3 regions of the Halomonas sp. OfavH-34-E genome follow, and region 1 is predicted to be linked to each of the others. Evidence: predicted binding sites of a transcription regulator. Region 1 holds the regulator's gene; each other region holds the start of a gene.
The links. Region 1 encodes FliA, which starts transcription of late flagellar genes. Its sites were predicted from a motif close to CTAAAGTTNNNNNNNNNNCNGCCGATA; they were not measured.
Positions count from the first base shown of each region.

Region 2: flgK (flagellar hook-associated protein FlgK) is a predicted target of FliA. The motif match lies at 2,714-2,740, and genes of this name have one in related genera.
Region 3: NH448_RS19730 (FliC/FljB family flagellin) is a predicted target of FliA. The motif match lies at 4,545-4,571, and genes of this name have one in related genera.

Region 1 is NZ_JAMXRY010000081.1:3,087-10,905, forward strand. It holds gene dctP (TRAP transporter substrate-binding protein DctP) at 1-287, shown strand, start outside; gene NH448_RS22265 (TRAP transporter small permease) at 301-816, shown strand; gene NH448_RS22270 (TRAP transporter large permease subunit) at 820-2,124, shown strand; gene NH448_RS22275 (4-hydroxy-4-methyl-2-oxoglutarate aldolase) at 2,136-2,807, shown strand; gene ahpF (alkyl hydroperoxide reductase subunit F) at 3,050-4,606, opposite strand; gene ahpC (alkyl hydroperoxide reductase subunit C) at 4,943-5,506, opposite strand; gene NH448_RS22290 (RNA polymerase sigma factor FliA) at 5,728-6,429, opposite strand; gene NH448_RS22295 (flagellar protein FlhE) at 6,452-6,886, opposite strand; gene flhA (flagellar biosynthesis protein FlhA) at 6,889-7,819, opposite strand, start outside.
Region 2 is NZ_JAMXRY010000057.1:367-8,185, reverse strand. It holds gene NH448_RS19625 (flagellar basal body L-ring protein FlgH) at 1-123, shown strand, start outside; gene NH448_RS19620 (flagellar basal body P-ring protein FlgI) at 182-1,273, shown strand; gene flgJ (flagellar assembly peptidoglycan hydrolase FlgJ) at 1,432-2,532, shown strand; gene flgK (flagellar hook-associated protein FlgK) at 2,770-4,413, shown strand; gene flgL (flagellar hook-associated protein FlgL) at 4,426-5,658, shown strand; gene NH448_RS19600 (metalloregulator ArsR/SmtB family transcription factor) at 5,855-6,217, shown strand; gene arsC (arsenate reductase (glutaredoxin)) at 6,279-6,704, shown strand; gene arsH (arsenical resistance protein ArsH) at 6,701-7,429, shown strand; partial or broken gene NH448_RS19585 (ArsB/NhaD family transporter) at 7,443-7,819, shown strand, end outside.
Region 3 is NZ_JAMXRY010000057.1:24,184-32,002, reverse strand. It holds gene NH448_RS23570 (EAL domain-containing protein) at 1-3,931, opposite strand, end outside; gene NH448_RS19730 (FliC/FljB family flagellin) at 4,656-6,023, shown strand; gene NH448_RS19725 (hypothetical protein) at 6,232-6,498, shown strand; gene NH448_RS19720 (hypothetical protein) at 6,610-6,774, opposite strand; gene fucP (L-fucose:H+ symporter permease) at 7,056-7,819, shown strand, end outside.

The sequences.
Region 1 (7,819 bases):
TGAACCTCGACACCTTCAATGGCCTCAGCGAGCAGGAGCAGTCGGTGCTGCTGGCCCAGGGCGAGGCGCTGGAAAGCGAGATCGCCGGGGTGCTCGACGAACTGGCGGTCGAGGAATGGGCGCGCCTGCGGGAGCTCGGCATGCACGAAACCGAGTTCGCCCCGGAAGACGCCGAGCGTCTCGACGAACTGGTGACCGAAGGCATCTGGCAGCTCGGCCTCGACAAGTCGCCGGAGGCGGTGGCCAAGATGCGCGAGATCGCCGAAAGCAACGACATGACCCCCTGATCGGATCGCTCCCATGCTGGCTACCCTTGCCCGTTGGCACGATGGCCTCACGCGATTCGGCTTCTACCTCGGCGGTGCCACCCTGTGTGGCATCGTCGTGTGTTTCTGGATCGAAGTGGTGGCCCGCTACTTCTTCAACGCCCCGACCCTGTGGTCGAGCTCCATCGTCGCCTACTGCCTGTGCCTGTCGGCCAGCCTGGCCATGCCGGAACTCGCCCGTACCCGTGGGCATATCGCCATCAGCGTGCTGCAGGACAGCCTGCCCGCCGCCCGTCGACAGGGCTTCGAGCGCTTCACCTCGCTGCTGACCGCGGCGGTGTGCGCGCTGGCGGCCTGGATGCTGATCAGCGAGAGCCTTCGCCAGTTGGCCAGCGGCACCACCACCGCCATGGGGCTCGATATCCCCAAGGTGTGGGTGTCGAGCTTTATCGGCTACGGCTTTTCCAACACCGCGCTGCACTTTCTGCGGCGCGCGCTGCTGCCCGCCACCGTCGAGTGGCCCAGCGACAGTCCACGGCAGGAGGCGTAGACGATGGAGTGGTATGTCACCCTGGGCCTGGCCGTCGCCCTGCTGATGGGGCTGTTCGCCCTCGGCGTGCCGGTGTTTGTGGCCTTTCTGGCGATCAACGTGGCCGGCACCTTCTGGCTGATGGGCAGCGCCGGCTTCGGCCTGTTTGCCAACAGCGTCTATGACACCGTCACCTCGGAGACGCTGACCACCATCGCGCTGTTCGTGCTGATGGGCGAGCTGCTGTTCCGATCGGGCTCCATCGACGTCATCTTCGATTCCCTCGACACCTTGATGGGGCGCATCAAGGGCCGCCTGTACTTCTTCGTGGTAGCCCTGTCGACGCTGTTCGGCGCACTGTCCGGCTCGGCCCTGGCGGTGACCGCCATGCTCAGCCGTTCGGCGCTGCCGACGATGCAGCAGCGTGGCTACGACGACCGTCTGTCGATCGGCCTGATCCTCGGCGGTGCCGGCCTTGCACCGATCATCCCGCCGAGCCTTCTGGTGATCATCATCGGCTCCATGGTCGACGTCTCCATCGCTCGCCTTTTGATCGCCGGTATCATTCCGGGCATGCTCCTGGCCGGGTTGTTCGTGACCTACGTGGTGGTGCGCATGATGCTGGACCCGTCGCGGGCACCGGCGGTGGACGACTCGGGCGGCGGCAACTGGCGCCAGCGCGGTCGGGCGCTGGCCAACATGGCGCCGTTCTCGATCATCATCTTCTCGGTGCTGGGGCTGATGATGCTGGGGGTGGCGACGCCGTCTGAGTCCGCCGCCACCGGCGTGCTCGGGGCCATTCTGGTGGCCTTCTACTACCGCAAGTTCAGCCTCAAGATGGCCGGCCAGGCGCTGCTGTCGTCGCTGTCGATCAGCGCCATGATCATCACCATCCTGGCCTGCTCCAAGCTGTTCAGTCAGCTTCTGTCCTTTACCGGGGCCACCTCCGGGCTGGTGGCCGCCGCCACCGCCATGGATCTGGACACCGGCCTGATGCTGCTGCTGTTGATGCTGATCCCGCTTATCGCCTGCATGTTCATCGACCAGATCGCCTTCATGATGGTGGTCATTCCGATCTACGCCCCGCTGCTCAAGGCCTACGGGTTCGACCCGGTGTGGTTCTGGACGCTGTTTCTGATCAACCTGGCGGTGGGCAGTCTGACCCCGCCGTTCGGCTACAACCTGTTCGCGGTCAAGGGCGGGGCACCCTCGGTGTCGATGCCGACCATCTACGCCGCCGCCTGGCCGATCGTGCTGTGCTTCCTGTTCGGCATGCTGATGCTGTACTGGGTGCCGGGACTGATCACCTGGCTGCCGAGCCTGATATAAGGAAAAACGCTGTGTACACCATCGCTGACCTGCCCGCCCCGCTGGACCCCGCCCGCCATCAGCGCCTGCTCGAGTGCGAGACCGCCACCATCGGCCACTTCCGCGAAGAGGGCTTCATCGACCCCGAGATCCGCTGCCAGCTCGACGAGGTGCGGGTGGCCGGGGTCGCCGTGACCCTGTCGCTGCCGCCGGGAGACGGCACCCTGCTCAACCACGCCATGCGCCTTCTGCGTCCCGGCGATGTGCTGGTGATCGATCGCCAGGGCGATCGTCGTCACGCCTGCTGGGGCGGGGTGCTGACCGAGGTCGGCTCGCACCTGGGACTGGCCGGGGTGATCATCGACGGCACCGCCACCGACCTTGCGACCCTGCGCGCAAAGCGCTTCCCGGTGTGGAGCCGCGGCGTCTCGTCGCTGACCACCAAGCTCGCCGACCAGGGCGGCGCCATGAACCTGCCGGTCAGCGTCGGTGGGGTGGTGGTATCCGCCGGCGACGTGGTGCTGGCCGACGAGAATGGCGTGGTGGTGCTGCCGCCCTCCGAGGTCGACGCGGTGATCGACCACACCCTGGAACTGCAGCGCCAGGAAGAACGCATCCTTGAGCGACTGGCCCAGGGCGAGTGCCTTCCGGACATCAGCGGAGCAAGTTCAATGGTCGAAAACCGGCTGACGCCGTCGAACTAACGACGCTGACGCCGTCGGCAAGCTGTCTTCCGCTGACATTCGGGTCGCGCAAGTGCCATGGTCGAACATCGACTGACACCATCGAACTGACATTGGTCTCTCCTGCACGACCAACAGACCAAAAAAAACCGCCCCGAAGGGCGGCAGGCTAGTCACGACCTTCCTGGTCGTGGACACCGCGGCCAGGAAAGCCAGACGGTGTCTTCAGGGAACACGGCTTTGTCGTGGTCGAGGGCTCGACCTTACTGACGAATCAGGTAGTCGAAGGCGCCGAGGGCGGCGGTGGCACCTGCCCCCACGGCGATGACGATCTGCTTGTAGGGCACGGTGGTGACGTCGCCGGCGGCGAAGATGCCGGGGACCGAGGTCATGCCATGGGCGTCGGTGATGATCTCGCCGCGCTCGGAGAGCTCGATCGGCGAGTCCTTGAGCCATTCGGTGTTGGGCACCAGGCCGATCTGCACGAACACACCTTCCAGCTCGACCTGCTTGAGCTCGCCGCTGGCGCGCTCTTCATAGCTCAGGCCGGTGACGCGGTTGCCGTCGCCGTTGATCTCGGTGGTGCGGGCACCGGAGATGATCTCGACGTTGGGCAGACTGCGCAGCTTCTTCTGCAGCACGGCGTCGGCACGCAGCTCGTCCATGAACTCGAACAGGGTCACGTGGGCGACGATGCCGGCCAGGTCGATGGCCGCCTCGACGCCGGAGTTGCCGCCGCCGATGACCGCGACGCGCTTGCCCTTGAACAGCGGGCCGTCGCAGTGCGGGCAGTAGGCCACGCCGCGGTTGCGGTACTCGGCCTCGCCGGGCACGTTCATCTCGCGCCAGCGGGCGCCGGTGGCCAGGATCAGCGTCTTGGCGCGCAGGCTGGCGCCGGAGGCGAAGCGCACCTCGTGCTCGCCGCCCGGCTCGCTTGACGGCACCAGAGCTTCTGCACGCTGCAGGTTCATGATGTCGACGTCGTACTGCTTGACGTGCTCTTCAAGCGCGGTGGCAAGCTTGGGCCCTTCGGTCTCCTGCACCGAGATGAAGTTCTCGATGGCCATGGTGTCGAGCACCTGGCCGCCGAAGCGCTCGGCGGCGACGCCGGTGCGGATACCCTTGCGCGCGGCATAGATGGAGGCGGCTGCTCCGGCGGGACCGCCGCCGATGGTCAGCACCTCGAAGGACTCCTTGGCGCTGATCTTCTCGGCTTCACGCTTTTCGGCGCCGGTGTCGACCTTGGCCAGGATCTGCTCGAGGGTCATGCGGCCCTGGTCGAAGGGCTCGCCGTTGAGGTAGACACTCGGCACCGACATGATCTCGCGGGCCTCGACCTCATCCTGGAACAGGGCGCCGTCGATGGCGTCGTGGGAGATCCGCGGGTTGAGAATGGCCATCAGGTTCAGCGCCTGGACCACGTCCGGGCAGTTCTGGCAGGACAGCGAGAAGTAGGTCTCGAAGTGCATGTCCGCGTCCAGCGCCTGGATCTGTTCGATCACCTCGGCGCTGGCCTTGGGCGGATGCCCGCCGACCTGCAGAAGTGCCAGCACCAGCGAGGTGAACTCGTGGCCCATGGGGATGCCGGCGAACACCACCCCGGTGGGGGCGCCATCACGATAAAGGGCGAACGACGGCGTGCGTGGGTCCGTGCCTTCGGTGGACAGGCTGATGTGGTCGCTGAGCGCGGCGATGTCGCTGAGCAGGCCGTGGAGTTCCCTGGACTTGTCGCCGTCATCGAGGGTGGCGACAAGCTCGAAGGGGCGGGTGACACGTTCGAGATAGGCTTTCAGCTGTTGCTTGAGAGAGTCGTCCAACATGACAGCGGCAATCCTGATAAAAATCGGAAAATGGTAGTCTGCGGCGGGAGCGTAGTGCCGGTATCGGCGAACTGGCCGATCATTGGGCCGCAGAATCCCCACCGGGCCGAAGGGCCCGATCTCGCATAAGCGACTGGTAGGACGACCGAGACGAACGACCCGGTGGGGAAAAGGGTGTCACCTCAGGGGTGACGGGCGCCTCTGGCGAGGCGCCGTGACTGCGACAAGGGACACTAAGGCTGAGTCAGCCAGCCTTGGCGCAGTCACATCTTGCTCAAGACACTTTCGGTCAAGTGTCAGATCTGGCGGACAAGTGTCAGATCTTGCGGACAAGGCTTAGATCTTGCCGACGAGGTCCAGGGACGGCGCCAGGGTCTCTTCGCCTTCCTTCCACTTGGCCGGGCACACCTCGTTGGGGTGGGCGGCGACGTACTGGGCAGCCTTGACCTTGCGCAGCAGCTCTTCGGCGTTGCGGCCGATGTTGCCGGCGTTGATCTCGACGATCTGGATCTTGCCCTCGGGGTCGATGACGAAGGTGCCACGCTCGGCCAGGCCGTCTTCCTCGATCAGTACCTCGAAGTTGCGCGAGATGGTCAGGGTCGGGTCGGCGATCATCGGGAACTGCAGCTTGCCGATGGTCTCGGAGCTGTCGTGCCAGGCCTTGTGGGTGAAGTGGGTGTCGGTGGAGACGCTGTAGATCTCGACGCCCAGCTTCTTGAATTCTTCGTAGTTGTCCGCCAGGTCACCAAGCTCGGTCGGGCAGACGAAGGTGAAGTCGGCCGGGTAGAAGAAGACGATGCTCCACTGGCCTTTCATGTCGTCGCTTGAGACGTCGACGAACTCGCCGTTGTGGTAAGCGGTGGCCTTGAACGGCTTGACTTCGGTGTTGATCAGGGACATTCCCGTCTCCTTTGAGCGATGGGTGTATTGTCTGAAGACAGGGCTCACCTTACGCAGAAACGAGCAATTGGATAAATTGAATGGTCCGATAATCCTGATAAGAGATGGCTATGGGGTGGCTGTTCCCTTTAGTCGGCCGCTCTTTCTAACCTTCCGTTTTTCCAGTGGTTTTCTTCTTTCGCTTTCTTCTTTTGTTTTCTTCGCTGAGTTGTCGAAGCGGCTCAGTGCTCGCTTAATCGCGCGCGCAGTCGGCTCACCGCCTGGCTATGGATCTGACACACCCGGGACTCGCTGACCCCCAGCACGGCGCCGATCTCCTTGAGGTTGAGCTCCTCCTGGTAGTAGAGCGCCATCAGCAGTTTTTCCCGCTCGGGCAGCTCGGCGATGGCGGCGACCAGCGCCTCGCGGCGTTCGCCGTCGAGCAGTTCGGCCAGCGGCGCCATGCTGATCTGGTCGCTGAAGCGATGCTCGTTGCCTTCGGCGAGCAATTCCTCGAAGGGCATCAGCTGGCCATTGTTGACGTCGCTCAACAGGCGTCGGTAGCTGACCAGGTCCATGTCCAGCGCCTCGGCGATCTCGTGTTCCTCCGGGGGGCGGCCGAGGCGCTGCTGCAGCTCGCGGGTGGCCTCGTCCAGTGCCCGGGCCTGGCGGCGTACGCTGCGCGGCAGCCAGTCGCGGCTGCGCAGTTCGTCGAGCATGGCGCCGCGCACCCGCTGGCTGGCGAAGGTCGTGAACTGGGCGCCCTGGCTTGCATCGAAGCGCCCCAGCGCCTCCAGCAGGCCGACGATGCCGGCCTGGATCAGGTCATCCAGGTCGACCCCGGCGGGCAGCTTGACCTGCAGCGCCAGGGCCTGGCGACGCACCATGGGGAGGTAGGCTTCGAGCTGGGACTGATGCTCCATTCTGCCTTGTGCGGTGTACATGGCACTTTCCTCTGGGACAGCCTCAACGGTGGTTGACGATCACGCTCATGCCGTCGACAACGAGCGGCGACTCACCATCCAGGAGACGAAAACGAAAGACGAAGGGGCCGGCAGCGTCGAGGCCGGCGAAGTGTTCGGTGCTGCCGTGGGCGGCCTTCAGGCGCAGGCAGCGCTGTCCATGGCACAGGCGACCCTGCAGGCGGGCGCCAGGCGCTGTGCGATAGCGCCACACCACCCGCTCGATCACGCCCTCGACGCTGGCGGAGGGCGGCGTCAGCGGTCGCGACGACTGGTCGAGCTGGCTCGAGGCGACGGTCATGCGCGGGGCGTTGGCGGTCCAGGCACCGGGGAAGCCCTGGGCGCCGCTGGCGATCAGCCACAGCGCCAGCAGGGAGAGTGCCGCCAGGCGTCTCGGCGCACACTGGGTTCTCCGGGCAAGGATCAAGGCTGGGAGCATGGTCACATCCCCCCGACCTGATGGGTGACGCGCAGCATGCGGTCGTCGGGGATCTCGGCCTGGGACATCACCACCAGATGGCGCAGACGGCGGCGCAGGAAGCGTGCCAGCACCGGGCGCAGGCTCGGGGTGACCACCAGCACTGGCGGCTCGCCGGTGGCCTCGTGGCGGCCCAGCGCCGCCTCGGTCTGGTCCATCAGGGTCTGGGCCAGACCCGGCTCCAGGGCGCCGTTGCCGTTCATGGCCTGGTGCAGCACCTGTTCGAGCTGGGGCTCGAGGCCGATGACGTTGAGCGATTCCTGGCCGGCGAACCACTGCTGGGTGATGGCGCGGCCGAGCGCGATGCGCACCAGGGCAGTCAGCTCGCTGGGGTCCTGCTGATGGGGCGCGTGCTCGGCCAGGGTATCGAGGATGGTGCGTAGATCACGGATCGACACGTCCTCGTCCAGCAACTGCTGCAGTACCCGGGTGAAGGCGGTCAGCGACAGCGCCTTGGGCACCACCTCCTCGACCAGCGACTTCTGCTCTGTGCTGAGCTTGTCGAGCAGCTTCTGCACCTCCTGGCGCCCCAGCATCTCGGAGGCGTGGCGGTGCAGCAGGTGGTTCAGGTGGGTGGCGACCACGGTGCTGGCGTCGACCACGGTGTAGCCGTAGACCTGGGCGCGTTCGCGCTGGCTGGCGTCGATCCACACCGCCGGCAGGCCGAAGGCCGGGTCCTGGGTCGGGGTGCCGTCCAGCTCGCCGGACACCTGGCCGGGGTCGATGGCCAGCCAGCGCCCGGGCCAGGCCTCGGCGCGGCCGATCTCGGCGCCCTTCAGGGTGACCCGGTAGGTGGAGGCCTCCAGCTCCAGGTTGTCGCGGATATGCACCACCGGTGGCAGGAAGCCGACCTCCTGGGCGAACTTCTTGCGCACGCTCTTGATCCGACCAAGC
Region 2 (7,819 bases), on a different contig from region 1:
AACACCGTGCCGTCCACGGCGGTGGCCGATGCGCGCATCGAGTACGTGGGCAACGGCTACATCAACGAGGCGCAGCACATGGGCTGGATGCAGCGGTTCTTCCTGAACGTTTCCCCCTTCTAGGCCGAGCATGATGAGAAACCCTGTCTCCCGTCGCCCCACCCTGACCCTCGGCAGCCTGATGCTGGTGTTGCTGATCGCGCTGTCGGCCTTCTCCCACCTGGCTCGCGCCGAGAAGGTCCGCGACCTGGCCAGCTTCGCCGGGGTGCGCGACAACCAGCTGGTGGGCTACGGCCTGGTGGTGGGCCTGGACGGCTCCGGTGACCAGACCATGCAGGCGCCGTTCACCGGCCAGAGCCTCAACAACATGCTGTCCCAGCTCGGCATCACCGTGCCGCCGGGCACCAACATGCAGTTGCGCAACGTGGCGGCGGTGATGGTCACCGCGGACCTTCCTCCGTTCGCCCAGCCCGGCCAGCGCCTCGACGTGGTGGTGTCTTCCATCGGTAATGCCCGCAGCCTGCGCGGCGGTACCCTGTTGATGACGCCATTGAAGGGCGCCGATGGCGACGTCTACGCCCTGGCCCAGGGCAACCTGTTGATCAACGGCGCCGGCGCCGAGTCCGCCGGCTCCAGCGTGCAGATCAGCCACCAGGCGGCCGGGCGCATCGCCGGTGGCGCCATGGTCGAGCAGACGGTGCCGCTGGCGCTGGGCAGCCGTGACGGCGTGCTGGAACTGCAGCTCAACCAGGCCGACTTCGGTACCGCCGAGCGCGTGGTCCGTGCGATCAACGACACCTTCGACTACCCGGTGGCCTCGGCCAGAAACGGCGGGGTCATCGCCCTGAACGGGCCGACCAACGCCAACTCCCGGGTCAACTTCATGGCCCGTGTCGAGAACGTCGACGTCACCCCGATGCCGGCCCGGGCCAAGGTGGTGCTGAATTCGCGCACCGGCTCCATCGTGCTCAACGGCAGCGTGACGCTAAAGCGCGCCGCCGTGGCTCACGGCAACCTGTCCATCGTCATCGACACCGCCTTCGGCGTCAGCCAGCCGGCGCCCTTCAGCCGTGGCGGCGAGACCACGGTGGTACCGGACTCCGATATCACCATCGACGAGGGTCAGGGCACCCTGCAGGTGGTCGAAGGCGCCAATCTGCTCGACGTGGTGGACGCCCTCAACGCCCTCGGCGCGACCCCCAACGACCTGATGTCGATCCTCGAGGCGCTCAAGGCCGCGGGATCGCTCAGAGCCGAGCTGGAGATCATCTGATGGCTATCTCTGATCTTTCATCTGGGCCCATGACAGGGCTGGCTTCGGGGCCCACAACAGGGCTGGCTTCGGGGCCCACAACAGGCCTCTCGGGTTCTGCCCTGTCCGGCGCCAGCCGGGCCACCGGCAGCGTCGGCCAGGCCGGCTTCGCGCTGGACATGCAGGGGCTGGCGCGACTCAAGACCAGCGCCCGCCAGCAGGACCCGGCGGCGGCGGCGGAGGCGGCGCGCCAGTTCGAGGCGATGTTCATCAACATGATGATGAAGAGCATGCGCGACGCCGTGCCGTCTTCTGGCCTGACCGACTCGAAGCAGACCCAGTTCTACCAGACGCTGCTCGACCAGCAGTGGTCCCAGACCATGGCCAGCCGCGGCATCGGCCTGGCCGACCAGCTCATGGCCCAGCTACGTGGCCCCGAGGCCAGCCAGGCCAAGGATGTCGAGGCATTGATCGCGGGGATTCCCCGTGGCACGCCGCGTCCGCTGTCCAACGCCCTGAGAGCGGACGCGCCGGCAGACAGCGAGGTCGAGGCGCCGACCAACTTCCTCGACGAGCTGGGCGCCGTCAGCCAGGGCATGACCACCGCCCAGGCCGAAGAGCGCATCAGCGGACGCGAGGCCCGCGACACCCCGGCCCACGTCCAGGCCTTCCTCGACAAGCTGGCCGCCCCGGCCCAGGCCGCCAGCCGCGCCTCCGGCGTGCCGGCGGAATTGATCCTGGCCCAGGCGGCGCTGGAGACCGGCTGGGGCCGCCACGAGATCGCCACCGCCGACGGCAACAACAGTCACAACCTGTTCGGCATCAAGGCCGGCAGCAGTTGGGACGGCCCCACCACCCGTATTACCACCCATGAGGTGGAAGACGGCCAACGCCAGCGTATTCGCGATGACTTCCGGGTCTACGGCTCCTTCGAGGAAGCCTTCACCGACTACGCCAGGCTGATCAGCAACAACGCCCGCTACGCCGAGGTCACCACCGCGCCGGACGCCGAGGCCGCGGCCCACGCGCTGCAGCGGGGCGGCTACGCCACCGACCCGGCCTACGCCGCCAAGCTGATCGCGGTGATGCACACCTTCGGCCCGATCGATGACGGCGCAGGCGCCACCCGCGTGGCGGCCGGCGAGGCTCGACCCGCGAATGTCGGCGCATCGCCTACCGGTGCCGCCGAGAAGGTGGATGCGGGTGCCACCGCGGGTGAGCGTGGCAGCGACTGGCTGGCCAGGGCGGATATAAGCGCCAACCCCACCCAGGTCTTCTAGGGCTTGTCTGAAAAGTGCCTGCGCTCGGTAATACGGCGTTAAAAATCGGATCAAAATGCTCATTTACACCCCGTAAACTGCGCTTTCTCACCGATTTTTGCCTTGTCTAACCTTCGCTCGTCGACTTTTCGGACAGCGCCTAGTCGCTCGGAAAATTAATGGTTTTTGCGGCACCGAGGCTCTCAAGCCAGCGGCCATTCGGCCGATAAACAGGCTATCGGCGAAAGGAATTCCACCATGAGCATGTTCTCCATCGGCTTGAGCGGCCTGAATGCCGCCCAGAACGCCCTGACCACCACCAGCAACAACATCAGCAACGTCTATACACCGGGCTACAACCGCGAGATCACGGTGCTGGGCGAGGGCAGCGGCGGGACCCAGGGCGTCCAGGTCAACGACATCGAGCGTCAGTTCAACCAGTACGTGGCCGACCAGCTCAATGGTGCGGTGAGCTCTAGCTCGGCGCTGGACGCCTACCAGACCCAGATCAACCAGATCGACAGCCTGCTGGCCGATCAGGACGCCGGTCTGGCACCGCTGATGCAGAACTTCTTCTCGTCGCTGGAAGACCTGGCCTCGGCCCCCTCGGACCCTGCCGCCCGCCAGGGCGTGCTGGGCGCGGCGGACACCCTGAGCGCCCAGTTCCGCGCCTTCGACAGCTACCTGCAGGATATGCAGGACGGCATCAACAGCCAGATCCGTGACGAGATCACCCAGATCAACAACCAGAGCGAGCAGTTGGCCTCGCTCAACCGCGAGATTTCCCTGGCCAAGGCCAAGACCGGCGAGGCCCCCAATGCGCTGCTCAACCAGCGTGACCAGCTGGTCACCGAGATGAGCGAGCGTATCGGGGTGGAGCTGACGGTGCAGGACGGTTCTTCCTATCGGGTCAGCCTGCCCGGCGGACAGCCGCTGGTGGCCGGCACCGAGTCCTACCAGTTGAAGGCGGTGGCCTCGGCCAATGATCCCCAGCGGGTGGTGGTGGGCTACCAGGACCCCGGCGGCGGCCTGCAGCGACTCGACGAGGACAGCCTCCAGGGCGGCTCGCTCGGTGGGCTGATCCAGTTCCGTTCCGAGACCCTGGATCGCACCCAGAACCAGATCGGCCAGCTGGCGGTGTCCATGGCGGTCGCCTTCAATACCCAGCACGCCGAGGGCTACGATCTGGATGGCAAGAGCGGTGGCGACATGTTCGACATCGGCAAACCGCGGGTCTTTGCCAACGACGCCAACAGCGGCGGCGCCACGGTCACCGCGAGCTTCAACATCGACAAGATCGAAGACCTCGAGGCGGCCGACTACGAGGTCAAGGTCAGCGACGCTTCGGCCTCGCCGCCGACCTTCGAGGTCACCCGCAAGGACACCGGCGAGGCGGTGGACGCGAGCTTCGACGCCACCGAGAACACCCTGACCTTTGGCGGCGTGACGCTCGGCATCGATGACCCCAGCGCCCTGGCCGACGGCGATCGCTTCGAGGTGCAGCCGGTGCGCCGCGCCGCGGGTGGCTTCGACACCGCCATCAGTGATCCCGACAAGATCGCCGCCGCCGGGGAAACCGGCGCCAGCGGCGACAACGAGAACGCCCTGGCCCTGCAGGGGCTGCAGGACAAGATGAGCGTGGGCGGCAGCGCCACCCTGAGCCAGGCCTACGCCTCGCTGGTCGGAGACGTGGGTAACCGTACCAACGTGGTGCAGGTCAATCTGGCGGCCCAGCAGGGGCTGACCGAGCAGTTGAGCGCGGTGAAGCTGTCCGAGTCCGGGGTCAACCTGGACGAGGAAGCGGCCAACCTGATCCGCTATCAGCAGTACTACCAGGCCAACGCCAAGGTCATCGACACCGCCACCTCGGTGGTCGACACCATCCTCGGACTGCGCGGCTAAGGAGAGCAGAGCATGCGTATCAGCACCGTCACCATGTACGACCAGAGCGTCAGCTCGCTCAACCGTCAGCAGTCCGAGTTTCTTCACCTGAGTCAGCAGCTCGCCAGCGGCAAGCGGGTGGTCAATCCCTCCGATGACCCCCAGGCGGCGTCCCGGGCGGTGGCGGTCAGCCAGGCCCAGGCGGTGACCCAGCAGTACACCGACGCCCGGGTCAGCGCGCGCAACGCCCTGTCCCAGGAAGAAAGCGTGCTCAACAGCGCAAGCGACGCCCTGGCCAGCGCCAAGGCGCTGGTGATCCAGGCCTCCAACGACACCTTGAGCGATGCCGACCGGCAGTCCATCGCCAGTGAACTGCGCGGCGTCTACGAGACGCTGATCGGTCAGGCCAACGCCACCGACGGCAACGGTCGCTACCTGTTCGGTGGCTACGCCGATGGCGCCGAGCCCTTCACCGACAGCGGCAACGGCATCGAGTACGTGGGCGGTGACAAGGTGCGCGAGCAGCAGGTGGACGCCTCGCGACTTATGTCGGTGGGGGATACCGGCGCCGACATCTTCACCAGCGTGCCCAGCGGCGCGGGCTACGTGGCCGAGCAGGGTGACAACAGCGGCAGTGTGACCTTTGCCGGCCCCGATGTGGTCGACAACAGCGACGCCGGCTACGGCAAGCGTTACCAGGTGGAGTTCGGTGGTACCGACGACGCTCCCACCTACAGCGTCAAGGTCGAACAAGACGATGGCTCCTGGGTCAGCGCCGGAGCGGCCCTGGAAGATCAGCCCTACGACCCTGAAGGCACCAGCGTCGAGGTGGGTGGCCTGCGCCTGGAGCTTGAAGGCGCGCCTGCGACCGGCGACAGCGTGACCTTCGGCCCCGCCGACACCATGAACACCAACGTCTTCACCACCTTCGAGAAGGTGCTGGCGGTGCTGGAAGCCCCCGCCGACACCCCCGCAAAGCAGGCGACGCTGCATAACACCCTGAACGGCGCCATGCGCGAGCTGGACGCCAGTCTCGACAACGTGTTGACCAAGCGGGCCTCGGTCGGCGCGCGGCTCAACGAGCTCGACGTCATCGACTCGGTGAGCGGCAACCGCGAGCTCAACTACGCCCAGACCATGTCGGATCTGGTCGATCTGGACTACAACCAGGCAATCTCCGAGTACAGCATGCGTCAGGTGGGCATGCAGGCCGCCCAGCAGGCCTTTATCGGCATCCGCGACCTGTCGCTGTTCAACTATATGTAGGGTCGATGTAGCGCTGGTATAGCGCGCAGGTAGCACGACTCGACCGTCGTCGTGTGACAGCCCCCTCAACCAAAAAGCGGCGCGTCCTTGCTGGACGTCGCCGCTTTGTCGTTCTTGGCCAGGGTGACGGCAAGCGAGATGCCCTGGATCAAGAAGTACTTGACCCGCACATCAATATGTCCATAATTCCGGACATATGGACAAAGACGATCTGCAACCGACCCTCGACACCTTCGCTGCGCTGTCTCAGCCCACCCGGCTCGCCGCCTTTCGCCTGCTGGTGCGCCACGAGCCCGAAGGCCTGCCTGCCGGCGAGCTGGCCCGCCGCCTGGAGGTGCCCCACAACACCCTGTCGGCCCACCTTGGCGTGCTCAGCCGGGCGGGGCTGGTCAGCCAGCGCCGGGAAAGCCGCTCCATCGTCTATCGGGCGGACCTGGCGCACATGGTGGCCACCCTCGACTTTCTGGTGCGCGACTGCTGCGCCAGCCGGCCGGAGGTGTGCAACCCCCTGGCCGACCTGCTGGGCCCCGCCACCGGTGACGACACCAGGACCCGCTGAGCCACGGTAACCTCGATAGTGACGACAGCCTCGATAGCCAAGAGCGCCTCCCGGAGACCCCATGACGCTGATCTACCACAACCCGGCCTGCGGCACCTCGCGCAACGTGCTGGCCATGCTCGAGGCCTCCGGCGAATCGCCCGAGGTCATCGAATACCTGAAGACGCCGCCCAGCCGTGAGCGCCTGGTCGAGCTGATCGAGGCCATGGGCATCACGCCCAGGGCACTGCTGCGCCAGAAGGGCACGCCCTACGATGAGCTGGGCCTCGGCGATGACAGCCTCGACGACGAGGCCTTGATCGACGCCATGATGGCCCACCCGATCCTGATCAACCGACCCATCGTGGTGACCGCCAGGGGCGCGGCGCTGTGCCGTCCCTCCGAGCGGGTACTGGAGCTGGTCGAGGCGCCGCTGTCGGCCATCGAGGGCGACAGCTTTACCAAGGAAAATGGCGAAACCGTCACGCTGGAGGCAAACCGCACATGACCCCCGATACCCTGCTCAAGGACTTGCCCAACATCGACCCGGAGCTGTGGCGGCCCATCGCCGTGGACGAGCTGGCCCCGCCCAGCGCACCACGCCATGCACCCCGCATCCTGGTGCTGTACGGCTCGCTGCGCGAGCGCTCCTACTCGCGGCTCTTGGCCGAGGAGGCCGGGCGTTTGCTCGCGGCCTTCGGTGCCGAGGTGCGTACCTTCTCGCCCCAGGGGCTGCCGCTGCCCGATGGCGCCGAGGCCGACCACCCCAAGGTCGCCGAGCTGCGCGATCTGGCGAGCTGGGCCGAGGGCATGCTGTGGGTCAGCCCCGAGCGCCACGGTGCGATGACGGCGGTGATGAAGGCCCAGATCGATTGGATCCCGCTGTCGCTCGGTGGGGTACGCCCGACCCAGGGCAAGACCCTGGCGCTGATGCAGGTGTGTGGCGGCAGCCAGAGCTTCAACACGGTGAACCAGATGCGCCAGCTGGGGCGCTGGATGCGCATGCTGACCATCCCCAATCAATCGTCGGTACCCAAGGCCTTCAACGAGTTCAACGAGGCGGGCCGGATGCGCTTGTCCCCGCTGTATCTGCGCGTGGTCGACGTGTGCGAGGAGCTGATGAAGTTCACCTGGCTCAACCGTGGCCGTGACGGTTACCTGACCCAGCGCTACTCCGAGCGGGTCGAAAGCGCCGAGCAGGTGTCTTCGCGGGTCAATCAGGACAGTCTCTGACAGGGAGTTTTCCATGCTGGCATTCGCCATCTTCGTCGTGACCCTGGTGCTGGTGATCTGGCAGCCAAAGGGCCTAGGTATCGGTACCAGCGCCCTGGGGGGCGCTGCGGTGGCCCTGGCCGTCGGGGTGGTGCAATTGCCCGATGTGCTGGTGGTGTGGGACATCGTGTGGGACGCGACCTTCACCTTCGTCGCCCTGATCCTGATCTCCTTGATCCTCGACGAGGCCGGGTTCTTCTCCTGGGCGGCGCTGCATGTGGCGCGCTGGGGCGGTGGCAACGGACGCCGCCTGTTTCCGCTGATCGTGCTGCTGGGGGCGGTGATCGCGGCCTTCTTCGCCAATGACGGGGCTGCGCTGCTGCTGACCCCCATCGTCATGGCGATCCTGCT
Region 3 (7,819 bases), on a different contig from region 1:
GATGCTCGCCGAGAAAGCGGGTCAAGCGCTCGAAGGGCATGGGGTGGGCCAGGTGGAAGCCCTGGAAGGCGTCGCAGTGATGCTGCAGCAGGAACTCGTGCTGGGCCTCGTGCTCGATGCCTTCGGCCACCACCATCAGTTCCAGGTGGTGGGCCATGGCGATGATCCCCTGGAGGATGGCGCCATCCTCCTGGTTGTCCGGCAGTCCCTGGACGAAGGTGCGATCGATCTTCACCGTGCTGACCGGCAGGTGCTTGAGGTAGCCAAGGCTCGAGAAGCCGGTGCCGAAGTCGTCGATGGCCACCTCGACACCCATGTCGCGCAGCGACTGCAGCGTCTCGATGGCGTTCGGGGTGTCGTGCATCAGGATGCCCTCGGTCAGCTCGAGGGTGAGCTGGTGGGCCTCGATCCCGGTCTGGTTCAGGGTGTCGCGTACGGTCTCGAGGAAGTTGGCCCGGCGGAACTGCAGCGGCGACAGGTTGACCGCCACCGCCAGGCCCTCGAGGCCGGCCTCGTTGAGGAGCTGCAGGTCGCTGCAGGCGCGGGTCAGCACCCAGTGGTTGATGGCGATGACCTGGCCGGTCTCCTCGGCCAGGGCGATAAAGTCCTGGGGCGGCACCTGGCCGCGTACCGGGTGCTCCCAGCGCAGCAGCGCCTCGACCCCGATGATCGCCCGGTGGTTGTCGAACACCGGCTGGTAGTGCAGGCGTAGCTGGTCACCGTCGATGGCGGCCTGCAGATCATGGCGCATCGCCACCCGCTCGTTTACCCCCCAGGTGATGTCCTGGCTGAAGTGCTGCAGCGCATTGCGTCCCTGGTGCTTGGCCTGGTACATGGCCATGTCGGACTGCTGCAGCAACTGCATCGGTTCGATGGTGACGTCGCTGGACACCGCTACCCCGATGCTGGCGGTAACGTGCAGCTCATGCTCGCCGACCCGGTAGGCCTGGGCCACCTTCGGCAGCAGACGTTCGGCCAGGGTCACCGCCTGCTCGGGCTCGTCGAGGTCCGGAAGCAGCACCACGAACTCGTCGCCGCCGAAGCGGGCCACGGTATCCCCGGGCCTGAGCGCCTCGGTGAGCCGCTGGGCGACCTGGATCAACACCTTGTCGCCGACGTCGTGGCCGAGGCTGTCATTGATCGGCTTGAACTCGTCCAGGTCGATGAACAGCACGCCAAGGTGGTGGGACTGGCGCTTGGCCAGGGCGAAATCGTGGCGCAGACGATCCTCGAACAGGGCGCGATTGGCCAGGCCCGTCAGGGCGTCGTGGCTGGCATGGTAGGCCAGGCTTTCCTCGTAGGCCTTGTGCTCGGAGATGTCGTGCTGGACGCCGACGAAGTGAGAGACCTCGCCATCGGTGTCCATCACCGGCGAGATGTAGAGGTCGTTCCAGAAGGCCTCGCCGTTCTTGCGGTAGTTGAGCAGGGTGGCGCGGACTTCGCTGTGGTTTGCCAGCTGGCGGCGAATACGTGCCACCACCTGTGGATCGCTCTCCTCACCCTGCAGGAAGCGACAGTTGCGCCCCAGCACTTCTTCCTCCGGATAGCCGGTCATGCGCATGAAGGCCGGGTTGGCGTAGATGATCGGCAGCTCCGGCGAGCGCGCATCGGCGATCACGATGCCATTGATGCTGGCCTCGACGCTGCGCTGCAGGATGCGCAGCTGGGTCTCCTGGGCGTGGCGCTCGGTCACGTCCTTGGCGATGCCGAAGGTTCCACTGATGTCGCCGTCGATGATGATCGGCAGGTTGGTGATGTCCATTACCCGCCTGCCCAGCGGAGTAGTGATGGGCAGGGTGTAGCGGGTGACCTCGCCCTTGAGCGTCTTGCGCACCGCGTCGCGCACCCAGGAGCGATCCGATTCCTTGACGAAGACTTCGTAGTGCCGCCCCAGGATGTCACCCAGGGGGACCCCGGTGAGGGTCGAGCAGGTGGTGTTGGCGGCGACGAAGATGCCTTCGTGGTCGAGGGAGTAGATGGCGTCGGGGTTGTAGGTGAACAGCGAACGGTAGCGCTGCTCGCTCTGGAACAGCGCCTGGCGGTCCTGGTCGCGCTCCACCGCCAGGGCGACCAGCTCCAGGCAGCGCTCGATACGCCTGCTGGGCTCGGCCTGCTGTGCCGGCATGTGTCGAAAGAACAGGCTGACCACCCCCAGCAGACGTTCATCGCTGGCGACGACCGGATAGGCCCAGCAGGCCATCAACTCGCCGTCGCGCAGGCGCGGGTGCACGCCGGCGCAGGCCGGGTCCTCGGTGATGTCGTCGCTGGCCCGGGGGGCCCTCGCCGCGGCGGCGCTGGCCCAGGTGCCGAAGGTGCCGCCCACCGGGGTTCTGGCGAGCAGCGGTGCCATCTCCGATGGCAGGCTGTGGCCCGCGGTCAGGCTCAGGGTCTCGCCGCCGGGGTCCAGGGTCAACACGGTGGCGATGGCATTGGGGAGGTGGCCCTCGAACAGTCTGCAGCAGGCCTCCAGGGTCTCGCTCAGTGGCGCCTCTCGGGCGATCATCGACTGGATGCCCTGGTAGCTTTCGAGCTGGTCCTGGGCGGCCACCAGGCTCTGGGTCTGCCACAGCAGGGTGCGCATCAACGACAGGCTGATGGCCAGGCTGTAGGACATGATCAACCCGATCAGGGTGATCAGCGCCGGCAGGCTACCCGCCAGCCACCAGTCACTGTCCGGGCCTGGCAGTGCACGCAGGGACAGGGTGCGGCCGTCCAGCTCCAGAGTGTTCTCGGCCAGTCTGGGAAGGGTCGGGTCCTTGACCTCCCAGGTGTCTTCGCCGAAACCGCACCACCAGACACCCTGGCTGTCGGTGATGGCCAGCAGGGTGCGGTCGGCAACGCTGTGGTTGCTGGGGGCCAGGGTGCCGGGCAGATCGATGCAGGCGACCAGGCGTAGGTCGTCATCGTCCAGGGCCCTGACCATGCGTGCCGACGTCGCCAGCGGGTTGTCGGGCAACTCGAGCTGTAGTTCCCCGCGGGCCGGCCTGGGCAGTGCCTCGCTCAAGCGGCAGACGCTGTCCTGAGCACGCCGTGAGCGCAGCCATAGCCGCTGGTCGCCGCGATACAGCGCCAGGCTCTCGAGGCTTTGTACGTCTCGCAGATAGAAGGTGATGACGTCGGCCAGGGTATTGGCGTCGGTCGTCTGCTCGCCGGCACGGTTGGCCAGGCGGTCGAGCCAGCGCTGGTGTAGCGCCATCTGACCGCGTGTGCGCTCTTCGATGTTGGTCAGGGTATTGGCGGCGTCCCGCTGGACGTGGCTCTGGCGCACATGGTTGAGCGACAGCCAGGCCAGGCTGCTGAGCAGTACCCCGGCACAGGCCACCGCGATGCTGGCGCGTTGCAGGTGCAGCGGGCGGTTGGGCGGGCGTGAGGCCGCCACCAGCGAGGCCGGGCCGGCGATCAGGTAGAGCAGACACACCGCCATGGGCGAGGTACTGCGGGTCACCTCCCAGACTTTGGGTGCCTGGCCAGGAATCACCAGCCAGACGGTAAAGATCGCGCCGATCAGCAGCAGCAGCCCCCCCGACAACCGCCACCAGAAGGGGCCCTGGCGATGCTCCACCCCGATCATCAGGGCCACGCAGCCCGGCAGCATCGCCAGGCCCGCCCAGCTGGTCATGCGCGGACCGCCGGTCAGCAGCGACTGCACGTCGGCAGGGCCGCTGGCGACCAGGTCATGGACGATGGCGTACAGCGCCAGCAGCAGCATCATCAGGCCGCAGACGCTGCGGCCACGCGGTCTGCGCAGTACCTGCAGCAGAACGCCGCCGCCGCCAGCGAGGCTTGCCAGCGCCACATCGGGGACCAGCAGCGGCTGTTCCACCGGGTGGATCAACCAGGCGGCGAGACCCGCAGCGCCGACCATCAGCAGTCCGCTGGAGGCCATCAGCAGCCAGGCATCTTCCGCCACATCGCGCAGTCTAAACGGCATCCTACCCACGACCCCCTTGGCGACCCTGCTTCCGGGCGCTCATTTCCTTGTCCTTCCGACGCTATGACGAAGACTCGCCATCCTCACAGCATGGCAGGCGACAGCGTTGATAGCGGCCACCGTGGTGCGTCTACCGCCCGAGGCAAAGGCGCCTTTGGACGATCGGTCCGGTATCCCTGGACGCGTTTGCTCGAAATGGCACCAAAACAGTCTTCAACATACCTCAATCACCCACGAGTGCTAGCCCCTGATGTCAGCATCCACCACCAGAGTCAGCGTCCAGTAAGGGCGCGAGGGGGACAACCGTAGAGAAGATGCGTCAGCGAATAGGCACAAAGAAGGCACGGGAAAGCATGCAGAACAATCACAGACCCGATGGAAGGCGGGTAAAGAGCCGGTAAAGAGCGTGTGAATACCCGGTACGTGCAGGCGCAGGCCTGATGCAGACCTGATGAAAAGTGGGCGCAGCCCTGGTAAAGAACCGGCGCAGACCCGGTGAAAAGCAGCCGCTGGTGGCCCAGCAGGCGGTCAAGCCAGAGCCCTGGCAAGAGTCCAGGAAGAGCCCAGGCAAGAGCCCTGGTAAGAGCCTTCCAAAGAAATTTGCGGGCTAGGGCTAAAGCTTTTCGGCGAGCCACCGATAAAGAGGGTAACGGCCAACGGCGCCGTTGCGGCAGGCCAAGACGGTCCGCCAATGGAGCCCAACTCTTTAAGGAAGGATGACACCATGTCCGTGATCAATACCAATATCACTTCCATGATTGGTCAGCAGAACCTCAACGCGTCCAAGAGCGCCCTGACCACCTCCATGGAGCGCCTGTCCTCCGGCCTGCGCATCAACAGCGCCAAGGACGACGCCGCCGGCCAGGCCATCGCCAACCGCATGTCTTCCAGTATCACCGGTCTGGCTACTGCACAGCGTAACGCCAATGACGGTATCTCTGTCGCCCAGACCGCTGAAGGCGCGCTGAACCAGGTTAATGACAACCTGCAGCGTATCCGTGAGCTGAGCGTTCAAGCCCAGAACGGAACCAATTCTGATTCTGACCTTGAATCTATCCAGAACGAAATCGGCCAGCGTCTTAATGAAATTAACCGAATTTCGGAAGAGACAGATTTCAATGGCGTAAAGGTACTGTCCGAAGGGATTTCACCGATTTCCATTCAAGTGGGAGCTAATGATGGTGAAGCCATATCTATTGATCTAGAAACTATCAATCAGAATACGCTTAGCCTGGATAACTTTGATATTACATCAACGCTATCAGAACTTTCCGCAGGCGATGGTCAATTTTCCTCGGCTGCCGTTAGCTTCACTAAGGCTGACATGCAGGCTAACGCCTCAGATCCTCTTACAGATGTAAACATTGACTCAACAGCAACTGGTGGCACGCGTACAATTACAGACTCACTCGGTGCAGACTTAACCGAGAATGACTTCCAAATTCGCCAGTACGATGGCAAGAATTACGCCATTGGCGTTGCAAACAGCGCTGATGGTAAGGTTTTCGAAATTTCAACTTCTGTGGATGCGAGCGATAACCTAACTATCACCCTTGGCAATGAAGTTACTGGTGACCTGGCTTCTGCTGCTGGCGATAAAGGTACATCATTTTCCTTCAATGCGGGGACTTCTGGGCTTACTATCGGAAACCAAGATATCTCTCTGTTAACTGATGGTACAGACAAGTTCGCGCGAGTAGAAGCTGGAGACGGGACTGTAAGCTACTATAACGTTACGTCTACAGGTACTGCTTCTGCGAGCGGTGACGTATCTGTGACGCTTGGCGCAGCTGTGACCAACGAATTAAATGGGAAAACCCTAGATCCGATGGAGACTCTCGACGATGCACTTAGCAAAGTTGATGCTCTTCGTTCCGACCTAGGTGCCATACAGAACCGTTTCGACTCTGCTATCACCAACCTTAGCACCACCGAGACCAACCTGTCTGCCGCTCGTTCGCGTATCGAAGACGCTGACTATGCAACAGAAGTGGCCAATATGACCCGCGCCCAGATCCTGCAGCAGGCCGGTACCTCCGTGCTGGCCCAGGCCAACCAGGTGCCGCAGTCCGTGCTGTCTCTGCTGGGCTAAGGCTAGGAGGGTTGTCAGCCCTCGGCTGACGTGCTCCTTCGCGGGTCGCGCCTTTGCGGCCCAACCCCGACAGGCGCCTCTGGCGCCTGTCGGCATTTATAGGCCCGGCCAACCTTGTTGCGGCTATCTCGGCAACGGCAGGCCCGGTCACGGCAGTCTCGGTCACAGGCCCCCCCATCAACAGCTGTCTTGGCCCCAGGAGTTACGGATGAATAGCCTCAACTCGTTAAGCGTTTCGCAGGATGTCCTGGTCGATGGTGTCCTGGTCGAAGGCGCCGTGGAGGCTGTCTCCGACGAGGCCCTGTTGGACGCGCTTGCCCGATATCAGGAGGTGGTGGCCTGGGCGAGTGAGTTAATCGAGCGCTTTGAGGCGACGGGTATGCAGGACGCCATGGGCGAGGACTGCCGCCATCTGCTCGAAATCCATCGGCAGGCCTTGGTGGGGCAGGCGGAGCTGGCATTGCGACTTGCCTGAAAAGTGCCTGCGCTCCTCGAGCCTTTTCCCGTCCCAGCGTGACGCCTCCGCATCCCTGCTTCTCTTCCATCTCTCAACCCTTTGTCTATCCTCTGTCTTCCTTCTGCACGCTCACTTCCTCTTTTCGCCTCTCTTCATCTCGCTCTCTCTTCTCAGGCCCTGTCTTCTCACGCTCCTGTCTTTTCTCTTTCCTTTCTCCCCACTCCCCTCTCGCCTCTCCCCTTTCTCTCCTCCTTCTCCCCCCATAACAATAGCCAGCCGGGCTGAGCTATTCATCGTATCTATCTTTCGCAAAGGTCAGTGGGCGACGCCTAAGCCATTCGCCTGGCACCCCTGGTGCTGCTTCTGTCTTGAACTTTTTATACTCCACATTGTAGCGACAAAAAATCAACAAAAACAGTTGATTGCAATAATCTCTTCCGCATCCACTAAGACGTTTGTCTTATCTCTCATTCCTTGTATTCACGTGGCTCCTCAACTAGCTTCTCCCTCACTAGCTAAATTCATCTGATCAATTGTCTCGATAACCGCATACAAATACATTCAAGGAGTCACTTGTGGATGCATCCTCTACCGCGGCGGCTGAGCAACAGTCGGCGCCGGAAAAGTCCTCTTTTCTGCACAGGGGCATGACCTTGCCCTTTGTGCTGATCGTCACCTGCTTTGCCGCCTGGGGTCTCGCCGGCAATCTGACCGACCCCCTGGTGTCGGTGTTCGGCTCGGTGTTCTCGATGAGCGCGCTGCAGGCGTCGCTGGTGCAGTTCGCCTACTACGGCGCCTATTTTGCCCTGGCGATCCCGGCGGCCTGGATCAATTCGCGCCTGGGCTACAAGGGTGGCGTGCTGATCGGCCTCCTGCTGGCGGCCACCGGGGGGCTTCTGTTCATGCCGGCCTCCCAGATGATGACCTACTCGATGTTCCTGGTGGCGCTGTTCACCCTGGCGGCCGGGCTGTCGATCCTCGAAACCTCGGCCAACCCCTACGTGATGGCGATGGGCCCGCGCGAGAACGCCACTCGGCGGCTGAATTTCGCCCAGTCCTTCAACCCGGTGGGGTCGAACCTGGGGGTGTTGCTGGCCGCGGTGTTTATCCTGCCCCACGTCAATCCGGCCACCGCCGAGCAGCGCGCCTCGCTGACCCAGGAGGCGCTGACCGAGATGCAGTCGGCGGAATTGCAGGCGGTGATGGGCCCCTACATCACCCTGGCGCTGGTCTATGTGGTGATCGCGATCGCCATCGCCATGGTGCGGGTGCCGCGCCACGAGGCGCTGATGGCGGACCGCAAGAGCGAGACGGTGGCGCTGTCGGGGAGTCGTCTCGG